Regions from separate parts of the Kribbella sp. NPDC020701 genome, predicted to be linked through region 2. Evidence: riboswitches for the same ligand, from Rfam matches in the RefSeq annotation. Region 2 holds a riboswitch; each other region holds the start of a gene.
The links. Region 2 has a riboswitch for ZMP and ZTP ahead of ACZ3HV_RS10670 (bifunctional 5,10-methylenetetrahydrofolate dehydrogenase/5,10-methenyltetrahydrofolate cyclohydrolase). Riboswitches for the same ligand answer to the same signal wherever they lie in the genome.
Positions count from the first base shown of each region.

Region 1: another riboswitch for ZMP and ZTP. It lies ahead of ACZ3HV_RS11775 (metallophosphoesterase); the one in region 2 lies ahead of ACZ3HV_RS10670 (bifunctional 5,10-methylenetetrahydrofolate dehydrogenase/5,10-methenyltetrahydrofolate cyclohydrolase).
Region 3: another riboswitch for ZMP and ZTP. It lies ahead of ACZ3HV_RS16735 (5-aminoimidazole-4-carboxamide ribonucleotide transformylase); the one in region 2 lies ahead of ACZ3HV_RS10670 (bifunctional 5,10-methylenetetrahydrofolate dehydrogenase/5,10-methenyltetrahydrofolate cyclohydrolase).
Region 4: another riboswitch for ZMP and ZTP. It lies ahead of ACZ3HV_RS16975 (dihydropteroate synthase); the one in region 2 lies ahead of ACZ3HV_RS10670 (bifunctional 5,10-methylenetetrahydrofolate dehydrogenase/5,10-methenyltetrahydrofolate cyclohydrolase).

Region 1 is NZ_JBVHFT010000004.1:323,930-327,513, reverse strand. It holds gene ACZ3HV_RS11790 (helix-turn-helix transcriptional regulator) at 1-728, shown strand, start outside; gene ACZ3HV_RS11785 (DUF1905 domain-containing protein) at 721-1,023, shown strand; gene ACZ3HV_RS11780 (cysteine hydrolase family protein) at 1,081-1,635, shown strand; ZMP/ZTP riboswitch at 1,647-1,723, shown strand; gene ACZ3HV_RS11775 (metallophosphoesterase) at 1,750-2,622, shown strand; gene ACZ3HV_RS11770 (LysR family transcriptional regulator) at 2,684-3,550, opposite strand.
Region 2 is NZ_JBVHFT010000004.1:98,390-101,973, forward strand. It holds gene ACZ3HV_RS10665 (beta-N-acetylhexosaminidase family protein) at 1-1,736, shown strand, start outside; ZMP/ZTP riboswitch at 1,737-1,825, shown strand; gene ACZ3HV_RS10670 (bifunctional 5,10-methylenetetrahydrofolate dehydrogenase/5,10-methenyltetrahydrofolate cyclohydrolase) at 1,854-2,696, shown strand; gene ACZ3HV_RS10675 (phytanoyl-CoA dioxygenase family protein) at 2,698-3,573, opposite strand.
Region 3 is NZ_JBVHFT010000006.1:238,479-242,062, reverse strand. It holds gene ACZ3HV_RS16740 (MMPL family transporter) at 1-414, shown strand, start outside; gene ACZ3HV_RS16735 (5-aminoimidazole-4-carboxamide ribonucleotide transformylase) at 411-1,322, opposite strand; ZMP/ZTP riboswitch at 1,339-1,421, opposite strand; gene ilvD (dihydroxy-acid dehydratase) at 1,565-3,232, shown strand; gene ACZ3HV_RS16725 (acetolactate synthase large subunit) at 3,513-3,584, shown strand, end outside.
Region 4 is NZ_JBVHFT010000006.1:295,017-298,600, reverse strand. It holds gene arfA (channel-forming protein ArfA/OmpATb) at 1-97, opposite strand, end outside; gene ACZ3HV_RS16985 (hypothetical protein) at 313-672, shown strand; gene ACZ3HV_RS16980 (winged helix-turn-helix domain-containing protein) at 1,002-1,619, shown strand; ZMP/ZTP riboswitch at 1,860-1,949, shown strand; partial or broken gene ACZ3HV_RS16975 (dihydropteroate synthase) at 1,966-2,730, shown strand; gene ACZ3HV_RS16970 (S8 family serine peptidase) at 2,819-3,584, opposite strand, start outside.

The DNA.
Region 1 (3,584 bases), 230 kb from region 2:
TGATGTTCACGACCACCGAAGCGCTCGGCCTGGTGATGGCCGTGCTCGAAGGACCACGCGGCGCCGCCGACCCGGTCGAGAACGCGCTCGGCAAGATCATCCGGGTCCTGCCCGAACACATCGCCCGCTCCACCGACGCCATCCGCCGCGTCCGTGCGCGCGCTCCCGACCCCGGCGTCCGTACGCCGGACCCTGAGATCACCGCAGCCCTGGTCGCCCAGAGCACCGCCGGCCGGCGCGTCATCATTCACTACCGTCGCCACCACGGCGAGGAGTGGCCGATGGACGTCGACCCGTGGGCGGTCGTCGTACGCCGAGGCCGTTGGTATCTCCTCTGCTGGTCGCACACGAAGAATTCCCGCCGCGTGCTCCGCGTCGACAGGATCACCAAAGTCGAGCCGCAAGGCGAGGAATTCACCGCACCCACCGACCTCGACCCACTGGCCGCCGTCGAAGAACACCTGGCCATGGGCTGGAAATACCCCATCGAGGTCATCATCGACGCCCCGCGCGACGAGGTCGCCCACTGGATCTCCCGCAGCATGGGCCGCCTGGAACCCATCGATGACACCCACACCCGCCTCCTGGCCAGCACCGACGAGCCCTACTGGTACGCCGGCCAGCTGACCTCCCTCCCCGCCCCCTACCGAATCCTCCAATCCCCGGAATTGAAGACCGCGGCCCGCAACATAGCCCAACGCTTGCTGGAGGCAAGTAACAGTGAATGAGATCGAGTTTGCGGCGGAGATGTGGTACTGGCGGGGCCCGGCGCCTTGGTATTTCGTCACGGTGCCGGAGGACGAGTGCGCGTATTTCGAGGCGGAGTCGAACTTCGTGACATACGGGTGGGGGATGATCCCGGTGCAGGCCGAGATCGGGGACAGCGTGTGGGACACCTCGATGTTCCCGAAGGACGGGCGGTACATCCTGCCGGTGAAGGCGGCGGTGCGGCGGGCGGAGGATCTCGACGACGGCGACGTACCGACGGTGCGTCTGCGGCTACGGAGTTGGAAGGTCTCCTGAAACTGTCGGCGAGCGGGTCTAGCGTTCGTCGTATACCCGGGAAAGGCAGGGAACGGCATGTCCACGTTGTCAGATCGGCCGAACACGGCACTTGTGGTGATCGACGTCCAGAACGGTGTCGTCAGTGCGGCACACGAGCGCGATCAAGTGGTGTCCAACATCAGCACCCTGGTCGGCAAGGCCCGCGCCGGCGGAGTGCCGGTCGTCTGGGTCCAGCACTCCAGCGAGCACCTCGTGAAGGGCAGCGACGAGTGGCAGCTCGTCCCTGAGCTCAAACGTGACGATTCGGAGCCGCTCCTACACAAGACCTTCGCGGACTCCTTCGAGGACACCGACCTCGAGGACGTCCTCGCCACAGCCGGGATCGGCCGCCTCTTCGTCAGCGGCGCGCAGACCGACGAGTGCATCCGCTCCACCATCCACGGCGCCATGGTCCGCGGGTACGACGTGACCCTGGTTGGCGACGCGCACACCACCGAAGACCTGTCCGAGTACGGCGCACCCACCCCGGACAAGGTCATCGCCCACACCAACCTCTACTGGGAGAACCACCAGGCTCCCGGCCGTACCGCCGCCGTCCAACCCACCGCGGAGGTCACCTTCACCGACTGAGCTTGGGTAGTTTGGTCTCACACGACTGGCGAGGGTGGGCTACCACCGGGGAGTGACGCGACGGGCATCGACCGCCTGGGTGCCGACGGCAACGACATCCCAGGAGAGCTCGTCATGGCACATCGTGTTCTGCACCTGTCCGACACCCACGTCAGCCGCATCGGCCCCGACGAGGACGGCGTCGACGGCCTCGCCGCGCTCAACGGCCTGCTGTACGACGTACGCCGGGTCCCGGAGCTGGATCTGATCGTCGTCAGCGGGGACATCGCCGACGACGGGTCCGAGGAGGGCTGCACCGCGGTCCGCACGGCCGTGGGTGAGTTCGCCGCTGAGCGCGGCATTCCGCACGTCTACTGCACCGGGAACCATGACCGTCGCGAGGGCTTCACGGCCGCGCTCGGCTCGGGACACCTCGGACCCGACGGCTCGTCGATCGGCCGCTGCGCCGACGTCGCCGGTGCGATCGCGGCGGTGAGCGAGGTCGCGGGCCTCCGGGTCATCACCCTCGACAGCCTCATCCCCGACGAGACACACGGTGTGCTCGGCGACGACCAACTCGACTGGCTGGCCGCGGAGCTGGCAACACCCGCGCCGGCCGGGTCGATCGTCGTACTCCACCACCCGCCGATATCCGTCGACGCAATTCCGTACCTCGAGTCTGTCGTCCTGCAAGAGCCCGAGAAGTTGGCGGAAGTTGTCGCCGGGACCGACGTACAAGCGGTTCTGTGCGGCCACCTGCATCACCAATTGTCCGGCCGGCTCGGGGACGTTCCCGTGTGGGTGACGCCCGGCGTGGTCACCCGCGTCGACCTCACGGCCCCCAGCACCCTGGTCCGCGGCGTCCTCGGCGCCGGTGCAACCATCATCGACCTGGGCGGCCCCTTCGCCCCGATGTTCCACACCCTCCACGCCAGATCCCCCCAAGCCGGCACCGAGGTCTACGTCTACGACCCACTCACGGGAGCAGACGCGGCCGAGAACTCCTGAACCAGGCGCGGCACCCGGGGCTCAGCTTCGGGCCCGCGCGATTCAGCATGGGCGGGCCAGCTCACAGAACGGCGGTGTCGGCGAGGGCAGTGAGGAGGGCGCCGATCGCGGGTGGGTCGGGCGGTTCGCCGTACGTCGCGGCGTACACGTGGCGGCGGGACCCGGGGAGCTCGGTGGCGATGATGCCCTCGGCGTGGTGGGCGCGGAGGGCGAGACCGGGCATGGTCGTCACCCCGAGGCGGGCCGCGACGAGCGCCTGCATGACCACCATGTCGTCGGACGTGTAGCTGATCCGCGGCTCGTAGCCCTCGGCGGCGCACAGCGAAACCAGGTGCCTACGGCAACGATCGCAGCCGGCGATCCAGGTCGCGTCGCGGAGCCCGGGCAGCTCGACCGGCTGATCGGTCGACAGCACGTAGAGCGGATCGTCCAGCAGATGATGCAGTCGTATGCCGGACGGTTCCGGCTCGGTCTCGTCGTACCGGAAGACGATCGCGACGTCGATCTTGCCGGTGCGAAGCAGTTCGAGCGCCTCAGGCGGATGCGCGTCGAGGAGGTTGATCTCGAGGCCCGGGTGCTTGTCGGCCAGTGCCGCCACGGCCCGTGGCACGAGTGACCCGATCGCCGACGAGAAGCCGGCCAGGCGGATCCGGCCCGCGCTCAGACCGACGTGAGCGGCGAGTTCGGCGTCGACGGCGTCGATCCGGCCGATGATCTCGGCGGCTCGAGCAGCCAGCAGGCGACCAGCCTCGGTCAGCCTGATGCCACGACCGGCGCGCTGCAGGAGCTGCGCGCCGGTCTCAGCCTCCAAGCGCGTGAGGTGATGAGTGACAGACGGCTGCGAGTAGTGCAGCTCGCGAGCAGCGGCGGTGACCGAGCCGTGACGGGCGACTGCGTCGATGACGCGCAGCCTCGTGACATCGAGCATGTATCAAATCCATCTATGAGTAAGCACGAAACTT
Region 2 (3,584 bases):
GCCGCGACGACGGGTTCGATCTCGGTGACACCGTCGCGCTTGTGCACGGCTCGGCCACCGATGCCGACGCCGAGCGCGTCGTCCGCGAGACGCTCACGAAGGCCGGCGTACGCACCATCTCCGACGGGCCGGCGGAGGTGACTGTCTGGCTCGGCGGGAGCGCGAGCACGCTCGAGCAGCTCGGTGTCGCGCCGGCCGGTTTGCTGCCGGCCGAGGGGTACGTCGTGGCCGTCGGCGCTCAGCAGGTCGTACTCGACGGGGTCGATGCCCGCGGCATCTATTACGCCGCGCAGACCTTCGCACAGCTTGTCCAGGGCAACCATGTGGACGGCGTCGAGATCCGCGACTGGCCGACAATGCGGTACCGGGGTTCGATCGAAGGCTTCTACGGTACGCCGTGGTCGCACGCGGACCGGCTCGATCACCTGGACTACCTCGGCGCGCACCGGATGAACACCTACGAGTACGCCCCGAAGGACGACCGGTACCACCGCGAGCAGTGGCGCGACCCGTACCCGGCGGACAAACTGGCCGAGCTCGGCGAGCTGATCGATCGCGCCCGGCGGAACAAGGTCGACTTCACCTTCGCGCTCTCGCCGGGCCTGTCGATGCGCTACACCGAGGAGGCCGACTTCCGGGCGTTGATCGCGAAGTTCGAGGCGCTGTACGCGCTGGGTGCGCGGGCGTTCAACGTGGCCCTGGACGACATCGAGTACGAGACATGGCACAGCGCCGACGACGAGGAGAAGTATGGCCCCGGCGGCGGTGGCGCCGGGCTGGCGCAGAGCGAGCTGCTGAACCGGATCCAGCGCGAGTGGGTCGAGACCAAGCCGGACCTCGCGCCGCTGCAGATGGTCCCGACCGAGTACTACAACGTCGACGAGACACCGTACAAGCAGGCGCTGCGGGAGCAGATGGACAGTGCGGTGGTCGTGCACTGGACCGGCATCGGCGTCGTACCGGAGGCGATCACCAGCGCCCAGGCGGCTGAGGCGAAGGCGGTGTTCGGGCACGACATCCTGATCTGGGACAACTACCCGGTCAACGACTACGCGGCCGGGCGGATCCTGCTCGCGGCGTACAGCGGCCGCGAGCCGGGCCTCGCGGACCACGTCGTCGGCGTGATCTCGAACCCGATGAACCAGGCCGGGGCCAGCAAGCTCGCCCTCTACTCGTTCGCGGAGTTCGGCTGGAACCCTGCGACGTACGACGAGCAGGCGTCCTGGCACCGCGCGATCGCGGAAACGGCCGGGGGAGACGCCGAGACGATCGCGGCGCTCGAGATCTTCGCCGACCTCACCACCTACGACGGGAAGCTTCATCTCGCGAACGCCCCGGCGCTGACCGCGAAGACCGCCGCGTTCTGGCGGACCTGGGATGCGGGTGACCTGGCCGGCGCGATCGCGGACCTCGAGCCGTACTTCGAAGCGATCGAGAACGCACCGGGTCAGATTCGCCAGGGCGTGATCGACCCGGCGTTCGCCGACGAGGCGGATGCCTGGCTCGACGCGGCCTTCTACTGGGGTCAGGCGCTGCGCCAGGCCCTTCGCGTCCTCGAAGCCGGCGCCGAAGGTAATAGCTCGGACGTCGCCACCGGCCGGGACCAGATCAACCACCTGGTCACGCAGGCCGAGGAGATCCGTGACATCCGGCTCCCGCACTCCAAGACCCACCCACGCATCGGCGACGGCGTTGCCGACACCTTCATCAGCCGGGTGACCGACTCGGTATCCTGAGCGATGGACCGCGACTGGCGTTGAGGTGGAAGACCACCGGGGAACGGTCTGCCGGAGATCCGGCTGCGCCGCGCGCCTGGGCATCTGACCTGTAGTCGACGCCCGAAGGAGCGCGCCATGACCGCCGAACTGATGATCGGGACCGACATCGCCGCCGAGATGGTGGCGAAGGCGGCCGAGCGAGCCCGCGAACTGCGGGAGCGGACGGGCGTGCAGCCGTGTCTGGCGACCGTACTGGTGGGGGACGACCCCGCGTCGGCGACGTACGTGCGGATGAAGCAGAACCGGTCGAAGAAGGCCGGGATCGCGTCCCGGAGCGTCGTACTGCCCGCGGAGACGACGACCGAGGAGTTGGTCGCCGAGGTGACCAAGCTGTCCCAGGACCCCGAGGTGCACGGGATCCTGCTGCAGCACCCGGTGCCGGCGCAGATCGACGAGCGGGCCGCGTTCGAGGCGATCGACCCGGGCAAGGACGTCGACGGCGTGACGATGCGGTCGTTCGCCGCGATGGCGTTCGGCGATCCCGGGTTCCGGTCCGCGACGCCGGGCGGGATCATGCGCCTGCTCGAGGCGTACGACGTGCCGATCGCCGGAGCACACGCCGTCGTCATCGGCCGCAGCCCGATCCTGGGCAAGCCGGTCGGGATGTTGCTGCTGGCATCGAATGCGACCGTCACCTACACGCACTCGCGGACCACGGACCTGCCGGACATCGTCCGGACCGCGGACATCGTGATCGCCGCGGTCGGCAAGCCGAACTTCGTCCGCGGTGACTGGCTCAAGCCGGGCGCGGTCGTGGTCGACGCGGGGTACAACGAGGGCAACGTCGGTGACGTCCACTTCGAGGAGGCGGCCCAGGTCGCCCGCCTGATCACGCCGGTTCCGGGCGGTGTCGGGCCGATGACGATCGCGCTGCTGCTGGAGCAGGCCGTCGACGCCGCTGAGGCTCAGGCGGGCTGAGTCAGCGGTCGCACCCGCCGTCCTTGTCCCGGCGGGAATGCGGCCGGGCAAGATCGTCGATGCCCTTGTACGCGTACGGATCGCTCCCGGCCACCATCACGATGTCGCGGTAGTCGTGCTTGCCGACATGGACTCCGGATGGCACGGACTGCCAGGGGAGGAGCGACTCCGCGCTCATGTAATGGTTGGCGAGCGCCCGGCGGAGTCCGTGCCGGCCGGTGTTCGGCAATGATCGGTGCAGCAGGTAGCCGTTGAAGATCACCGCCGAACCCGCGGGCACCTCGACCGGGACCGCATCGCCGTCGGTGTACGGGAAGTCGAACGCCTCCACCGTGCAATCGAAGCGGAGATCGTCCTGCTCCCGGTCGGGATAGATGACCCCGCGACGGTGGGAGCCCGGCAGAACCCACAGGCAGCCGTTCTCCACGGTGGCATCGTCGAGCGCGATCCACACCGCGGTCAGCGAGCGATCCCTGGTCGGGATGAAGAACTCGTCCTGGTGCCACGCCTGGCCCGGCTTCCCCTCGGGCTTGATGAACAGCATCGACTGCATGGCCTTGACGTTCGGCCCGATCACCGCGGTCAGCGCCGCGACCACCCGTGGTGCCCGCAACGCCGCGAGCGCCACGTCGGACACCTTGTGCGGCTGGTGGATGCACAGGTACTGGCGCAGGACGTCCTCGGCCGGCTCGGCGGCCGGACCGCCGTCGATGACGCCGAGGTCACCACGGCACAGGGCCTCGGCCGCGGAATGGAGCGCGGTGACCTGGTCGGCCGACAAGGCCTGATCCAGGACGATGAAGCCGTCCCGCCGGAACGACCCGACCAACTCGTCGGTGACCTCGGCGAAGCTGGGTACGGCGGCGACAGGCTGCATCTGATGCTCCA
Region 3 (3,584 bases), on a different contig from region 2:
CTGATGTTCGCGATCGTGTTCGGGCTGTCGATGGACTACGAGGTCTTCCTGCTGTCCCGCGTCCACGAGGCCTGGCTGCAGACGAAGGACAGCCATCGCGCCGTGGCCATCGGGATCGGCGCGACCGCCCGGGTGATCACGACCGCGGCGGCGATCATGATCGCGGTGTTCCTGAGCTTCGTCCTCGACGACGACCCGACCGTGAAGATGCTCGCGGTCGGCATGGCCGTCGCGGTCCTGATCGACGCCAGTATCGTCCGGATGATCCTCGTCCCGTCGGTGATGACGCTGCTCGGCGACCGGGCCTGGTGGCTGCCGAAGTGGCTCGACCGCATCATCCCCGACATCCAGCTGGAAGGTGGCGAGCCACCGCCGGCCCCCGAACCCAAACCGCGCGAGACCTCCCCGGTCTAGTGCCGAAACAGGCGTACGCCGGTCGGTGACCAGCTGATCCCACGCTCGGCGCAGGCCGCGGCGACCTCGTCCGATCGGATCGAGCCGCCCGGCTCGGCGATGTGCGTGACGCCGTGCCGCTGCGCCTCCTCGATGTTGTCGACGAAGGGAAGTGCGCCGTCGGACACCATCGAGACGCCGGTCAACGGTTCGGCCGAGTGCCGGGCCCACCACGCCTGAGCCTTCTCGCCGGCCAGCCGTGTGCAGTCCACGCGCGACTGCTGCCCGGCGCCGACGCCGATCGTCATGCCGTCCTTCACCATCACCACAGTGTTCGACTGGGTGTAACGGGCGACGATCAACCCCAGCACCAAGTCCCGGGCCGCGGCGTCCGGCACCGCCGGATCCAGCAGCTCACGAGTCAGCGGTACATCGTCCCGCCGCTGCGTCAGCCGTAGTCCGTAGAACTCGCGGACCTCCGCCGCCGGCGGCTCGAACGCCGGGTCGGCCTCCAGCACCAGGAAGCTCGCACGCTTCTTCGCCGCCAACGTCCCGACCACGCCTTCGTCGTACCCAGGCGCGATGATCCCGTCCGAGACGACCCGCTTGAGCACCCCGGCGAGCTCCGCGTCGACCGGATGCGAGACCGCGACAAAGTCGCCGTACGACGACTTCGGATCGGCATCGCGAGCGCGCAGATAGGCCGCGCTCACCGACGAGCCCAAGGCCGCCCCAGCCGGCGACACATGCTTGTACGACGCAGCCGCCGGCACGCCGAACGCGTTTGAGGCCTCGCGCACGAGCTGCCACCCGGTGAGCGCATCCAGCACGTTGATGTACGACGGCTCGCCAGACACCACCGTGAACGGAGCGCGCGGCCCAGTCGCCACCATGTCCGCGGTCTGATGTGGATTCATCCCATAACGCATCAAGCACCTCCGAGATCGGAGGCGCCCAGGCGGACGACGCCTTGCTGGTTGATTCCGCTCCCCGGTGGTACTCCACCCTCGCCAGTCGCGGTGATCCCCAGCCTAGTCCCGCCAGCTGCCGGTTCAGTCGTAGAGCGGTGCGGTGGTCGCGTACTCACGCAGATACACGATCCGATCCCCGTCGAGCCGGCCTCGAGTCGGTTCACCTGGCACAGCGTAGGCAACCGAATAGAGTGAGCGGCATGGTCGATGTGAAGCCTCGCAGCCGGACAGTGACCGATGGCCTGGAAGCCACCGCCAGCCGAGGGATGCTCCGGGCGGTGGGGATGGGGGACGACGACTGGGCGAAGCCGCAGGTCGGGGTCGCCTCGAGCTGGAACGAGATCACCCCGTGCAACCTGTCCCTGGACCGGCTCGCGAAGGCGGTCAAGGAAGGCGTGCACGCGGCCGGCGGCTATCCGCTCGAGTTCGGCACGATCAGCGTGTCCGACGGCATCTCGATGGGCCATGTCGGCATGCACTACTCACTCGTCAGCCGCGAGATCATCGCCGACTCGGTCGAGACCGTGATGGAGGCCGAGCGACTCGACGGCTCGGTGCTGCTGGCCGGTTGCGACAAGTCGCTGCCCGGCATGCTGATGGCCGCGGCCCGGCTCGACCTGGCGTCGGTGTTCCTGTACGCCGGGTCGATCATGCCGGGCAAGCTCGGCGACAAGGACGTCACGATCATCGACGCGTTCGAGGCGGTCGGCGCGTGTGTTCGCGGCCTGATCACCCAGGACGAGGTCGATGCGGTCGAGCGCGCGATCTGCCCCGGTGAGGGCGCCTGCGGCGGGATGTACACAGCCAACACGATGGCCGCGTCCGCCGAAGCACTCGGGATGTCGCTGCCGGGCTCGGCCGCACCGCCCGCGGTCGACCGTCGCCGCGACGGCTACGCCCGCAAGTCCGGCGAGGCCGCGGTCGGCCTGCTGCGGAAGGGGATCACGGCCCGCCAGATCCTCACCAAGGAGGCCTTCGAGAACGCCATCGCCGTCGTGATGGCGCTCGGCGGCTCGACGAACGCCGTACTGCACCTGCTCGCGATCGCCCGCGAGGCCGAGGTCGACCTGACGCTGGCCGACTTCAACCGGATCGGCGACCGGGTCCCGCACCTCGGCGACCTGAAACCGTTCGGCCGCTACGTGATGACCGACGTCGACCGCGTCGGCGGTATCCCGGTGGTCATGCGGGCACTCCTCGACGCCGGCCTGCTGCACGGCGACTGCCTGACGGTCACCGGCAAGACGATGGCGGAGAACCTCGCCGACATCGCACCGCCCGACGTCGACGGCACGATCATCCGCGCGCTCGACAGGCCGATCCACGGCACCGGCGGCATCACGATCCTGCACGGCTCGCTCGCGCCGGAAGGCGCGGTGGTGAAGAGCGCCGGCTTCGACTCGGACGTGTTCGAGGGTACGGCGCGAGTCTTCGACGGCGAACGCGCTGCGATGGACGCAGTCCCGGAGTTGAACCCCGGCGACGTCGTCGTGATCCGGTACGAAGGCCCCAAGGGCGGCCCCGGCATGCGCGAGATGCTCGCGGTGACCGGCGCGATCAAGGGCGCGGGCCTCGGCAAGGACGTCCTGCTCCTCACCGACGGCCGCTTCTCCGGCGGTACGACGGGACTCTGCGTGGGACACGTGGCCCCCGAAGCGGTCGACGGCGGCCCGATCGCGTTCGTCCGGGACGGCGACCGGATCACCCTCGACGTGAAGAACCGGACCCTCGATCTCCACGTCACCGAAGCGGAACTCGAACGCCGCAAGCAGGGCTGGACCCCGAAGACCCCGGCGATCACCAAGGGGGTCCTCGGCAAGTACACCCGCCTGGTCCGTTCGGCCTCCGAAGGTGCGGTCTGCATCTAAAGACAGTCATCTCATCAAATGAGACAGCTCGGTGCTGAACTTGACCCGGTCGCGGGCCGGAGGCGAATAATGCCTACATGCGATCGATTCTCCTCGTACTTGTGCGGCGCGCCGACTGACGCGACCACCGAGTCGAGCGCGCCCCTTCAGCCAACCGGCGGAAGGGGTTTTTTGTTGCCAGGGCGACTATCTGAGACCCAGAGAAGACCTGAAGACAACCACAAGCGAGGATGGATCGGTCGCGACAGTCAAATCGTGACAGGACATAGGGAAGGCACTCATGAGTGAGCAGCTGACCGGGGCACAGGCTCTGATCCGTGCACTGGAACATGCCGGAGTGGACACCGTCTTC
Region 4 (3,584 bases), on a different contig from region 2:
CCGCCTTGGCCGGAATCAGCACAGCCGTGAGCAGCACAGGTACCGCGAGGGCCGCGAGCAGCCAGACGACGATCGGCCGCCGAACGAGACCGGGCACTGTTCCTCCGTCGGGTGCGGTCAAGAGTGACCGTGCGCGAGGAGATTACTCCGCCGCACGCTCCCTCCGCACACCTTCGCGGGGGAGCGTCGCGATGATCACGAGAACATCTTTATTTGGATTAGTTCTTTTCTTAACTGGATGTGGTCGTTAGGGTGCGGACAGTTCCTCTCCGCCCCCAGGAGGTACTCATGCGACCCCGTTTTCCTGTGCTCTTGGCTGCGATAGCTCTCCTCGGCGCCGGTCTCGCACCGGCCGCCACCGCGGCCCAGCCCGCGCCCGACCACACTGTTGCCGCAGGCAAGAGAGTGGTCGGCTACTTTACCGAGTGGGGTGTCTGCGACCGCAACTACCACGTGAAGAACATCAAGACGAGTGGCTCGGCCGCGAAGCTGACCACGATCGTCTACGCGTTCGGCAACACCACCGGTGGCCGGTGTGCGATCGGTGACAGCTACGCGGCGTACGACAAGTTCTACGACGCGGCCTCGTCGGTCGACGGCGTCGCCGACACCTGGGACACCGGTGCGCTGCGCGGCAACTTCAACCAGTTGCGCAAGCTGAAGAAGGAGTAAGTTGCTGCTCGGGATCGGGTTCTACGGCCGCGGCTGGACCGGGGTCACGCAGGCCGCGCCCGGTGGGTCGGCGACCGGTGCGGCGCAAGGGAAGTACGAGGCCGGGATCGAGGACTACAAGCTGATCTCGACCCGCTGCCCGTCGACGGGGACCGTCGGCCGTGCCCCGCCGCCCTGGGCCGGCCGGCCTTTCCTTGCCCTGCTTGGGTTTGGCCTGTCTCGGACAGGTCGCATTTGTGCCAGCCCGGGGCGCGATGAATCACTTGACTTACTTCGCGCCGTAAACCGTACTGGTGGCTGGCCGGCGTTGAATTGGGGAGGGGCTCGCCATGGAGAGGCTCGCGGATTCGTCGTTGATCATCGGCGTGGCCACGTCCACGTCCGAACGGGTACAGCTCGCGCGGTTGCTCGGTGCGGCCGACGCGCTGCTGCTGGTGTCGAGCGCGGACCAGGCTCGCGCGTTCCTCGAGCTGACGGCGGTCATGTCGCCGGCCGGTCCCGTCGTACTCACGCCGACCGTGCTGCCGGTCGCCTCTGGGGAGGCTGCCCAGATCGAGGCAGTTCCCGCGAGGGTGGTCGCCGTTCCGGCCACGGTCGCCGCGGTTCCGGTCGCAGTGGCGGCGCCGGCTGTCCGGGCCGCCGTACCGCCCTCGTCCGAGGCCGAGCTGCACCTGGACGTGGACCGTCGCGTCGTCCGGTGGAAGGACCGCGAGGTCTCCCTCACCCGGCTCGAGCACGACTTCCTGCACTGCCTCGTGGAGGAACCCGGCCGCGTCTGGACCTACCAGCGCCTGCACCACGCCGTCTGGGGCAACGAACACCTCGGCCACGGGTCCCACATCCACTCCGTCGTCAAACGCCTCCGCCAAAAACTCACCAACCTCGGCGCCACGGTCACCATCCACGCCGTCCGCGGCGTCGGCTTCCACCTCCTCCCCACCACATAGCCCTCCGGCCAACGCCCGCCGTCCCGCTCAGCTGAGCCCGGCACGGCGCGGCTACAGGCGAGGGCCCGACCTCAGCGGAGGTCGCGGATGCGGAGCTGCCGTCTGCCGATCGTGGAGGGTTTTTGCGTTATCAAGGGAGGGTTTCTTTGCCGATCCGGGCAAACCCTCCACGAATCCCGGCTGCGTATTGTCCCGTGGCAGGAGTTGGAGGGGTGCCAGGCGGCGTGGGTTGATAACGTGCGGCTGGGTCGTGACTGGCGCGTGAGATGGGCTATCCATCGGGGAGCGGCCTCGTCTCGACGACGTGTGCCGTGCGCCTGGGCTTCTGATCGACCGGGAGACCCGCATGGTTCGGCCGCAGCTGGTTGGCATCGTCAATATCACCAGAGACTCGTTCTCCGACGGTGGGCGCTATCTGGCCGCTGGTGACGCATTCGCCCAAGCGTGCCGCCTGCACGCGGGAGGCGCCGATCTAGTCGAGTTCGGGCCGGCGATTCCGTGGGGTGTGGATTCCTATCACCCGGAGACACAGCGATATGCGGCTGCGCGAGGAGCGGCGTACCTGAACGACATCCATGGCTTCCCGGATCCCCGCCGGTACGACGAATTGGGCGGCCTCACGTGTCAGCTGGCGGTGATGCACTCGGTGCAGCGCCACGGACCGGCGACGAAGGTGTGGACGGACGCGCGGTCGATCTGGTCAGGCATCGAGGACTTCTTCGACGAGCGGATCGCGGCACTCGAGGCGGCGGGCATCAAACGCGACCGCCTGATCCTCGACCCCGGTCTGGGCTACTTCCTGGGCCGTACGCCGGAACCGTCCCTGACCGTGCTCGGTAACCTGTCCCGCCTGAAGGCCCGCTACGACCGCCCGGTCCTCATATCCCCGTCCCGCAAGTCCTTCCTGCGCACCCTCACCGGCACTGACCTCACCGGCATCGGACCGGCAACCCTTGCCGCCGAGCTCCACGCCGCCACCTAAGGCGCCGACTACATCCGAACCCACGACCCCGCCGCGTCGGCCGACGCCCTGACAGTCCTCGCCGCGTTGACGCGCGCGTCTCGATCGTCCGGCGACCGCGATCTCCGGAACTTCCCTGCCGCCTGGTGACGGAAAAGTTCCGCAAAGCGGGTCTAGTGGCAGAACGCGGACAGGCCCCCGCCCGTGAAGGGCGGGGGCCGGCCTGGCTACTGCGGTGTTACTTGATGGACTTCAGGGCGAAGTCTTCGGTGACCGGAATGCCGGCTAGCAGTTTGGTGGTGCGGGTCTGGGGCTTGTAGCCGTCCTTGGCGGCGATCAGGGTGAGCGGGTTGTTGCGACGGTCCAGCCAGTAGGCGTATTTGCCGTCCTTGTCGGTGATGAAGGTGTACGACTGCGCCCACGAGTCCACCTGCAGGATCGCGCCCGGGAGCGGTGCGGTGACGCCGGCCGAGCTGACGCCCGAGACGGTGCCCTGCAACTTGCTCCAGGTGTTCGGCGGGGTGACGTTCATCGTCACGCCGACCGGTGCGACCGAGTAGGGGGTGTTCTCGCCGATCGTGACCCCGCCGGAGTACGTCCCCGGCTGGTCCACGTTCGCGGTGAGCGTGACCTGGACGGTCGTCGACGCGCCCGGGGCCAGCGTGGCCTCGGTCTTGTCGATGGACAGCCAGCTCACGTCCGCCGACGACTCGGCGCAGTCCTCGAGACCCGGCAGGGCCTCACTGTCGACCGTGGCGGTGAAGCCGCCGGACGAGCCACCGACCTTGTAGAAGCCGCAGGCCGCGCCACCGCGGTACCGCGGCAGGTTGGCGTTCGGCAGGGCGGTCCAGCTGTCCGCGGCCGGGTCGTACGAGAACCCGGCGTTGGTGACCGCACCGGCCTGCACGCCGCCGACGATCAGCAGCTTGCCGCCGGCGACGGCGTACGACGCCGCCCAGTGGTCGGACGGGGCGTCGGCGACCGCGGTCCAGGAGTCTGCTCCC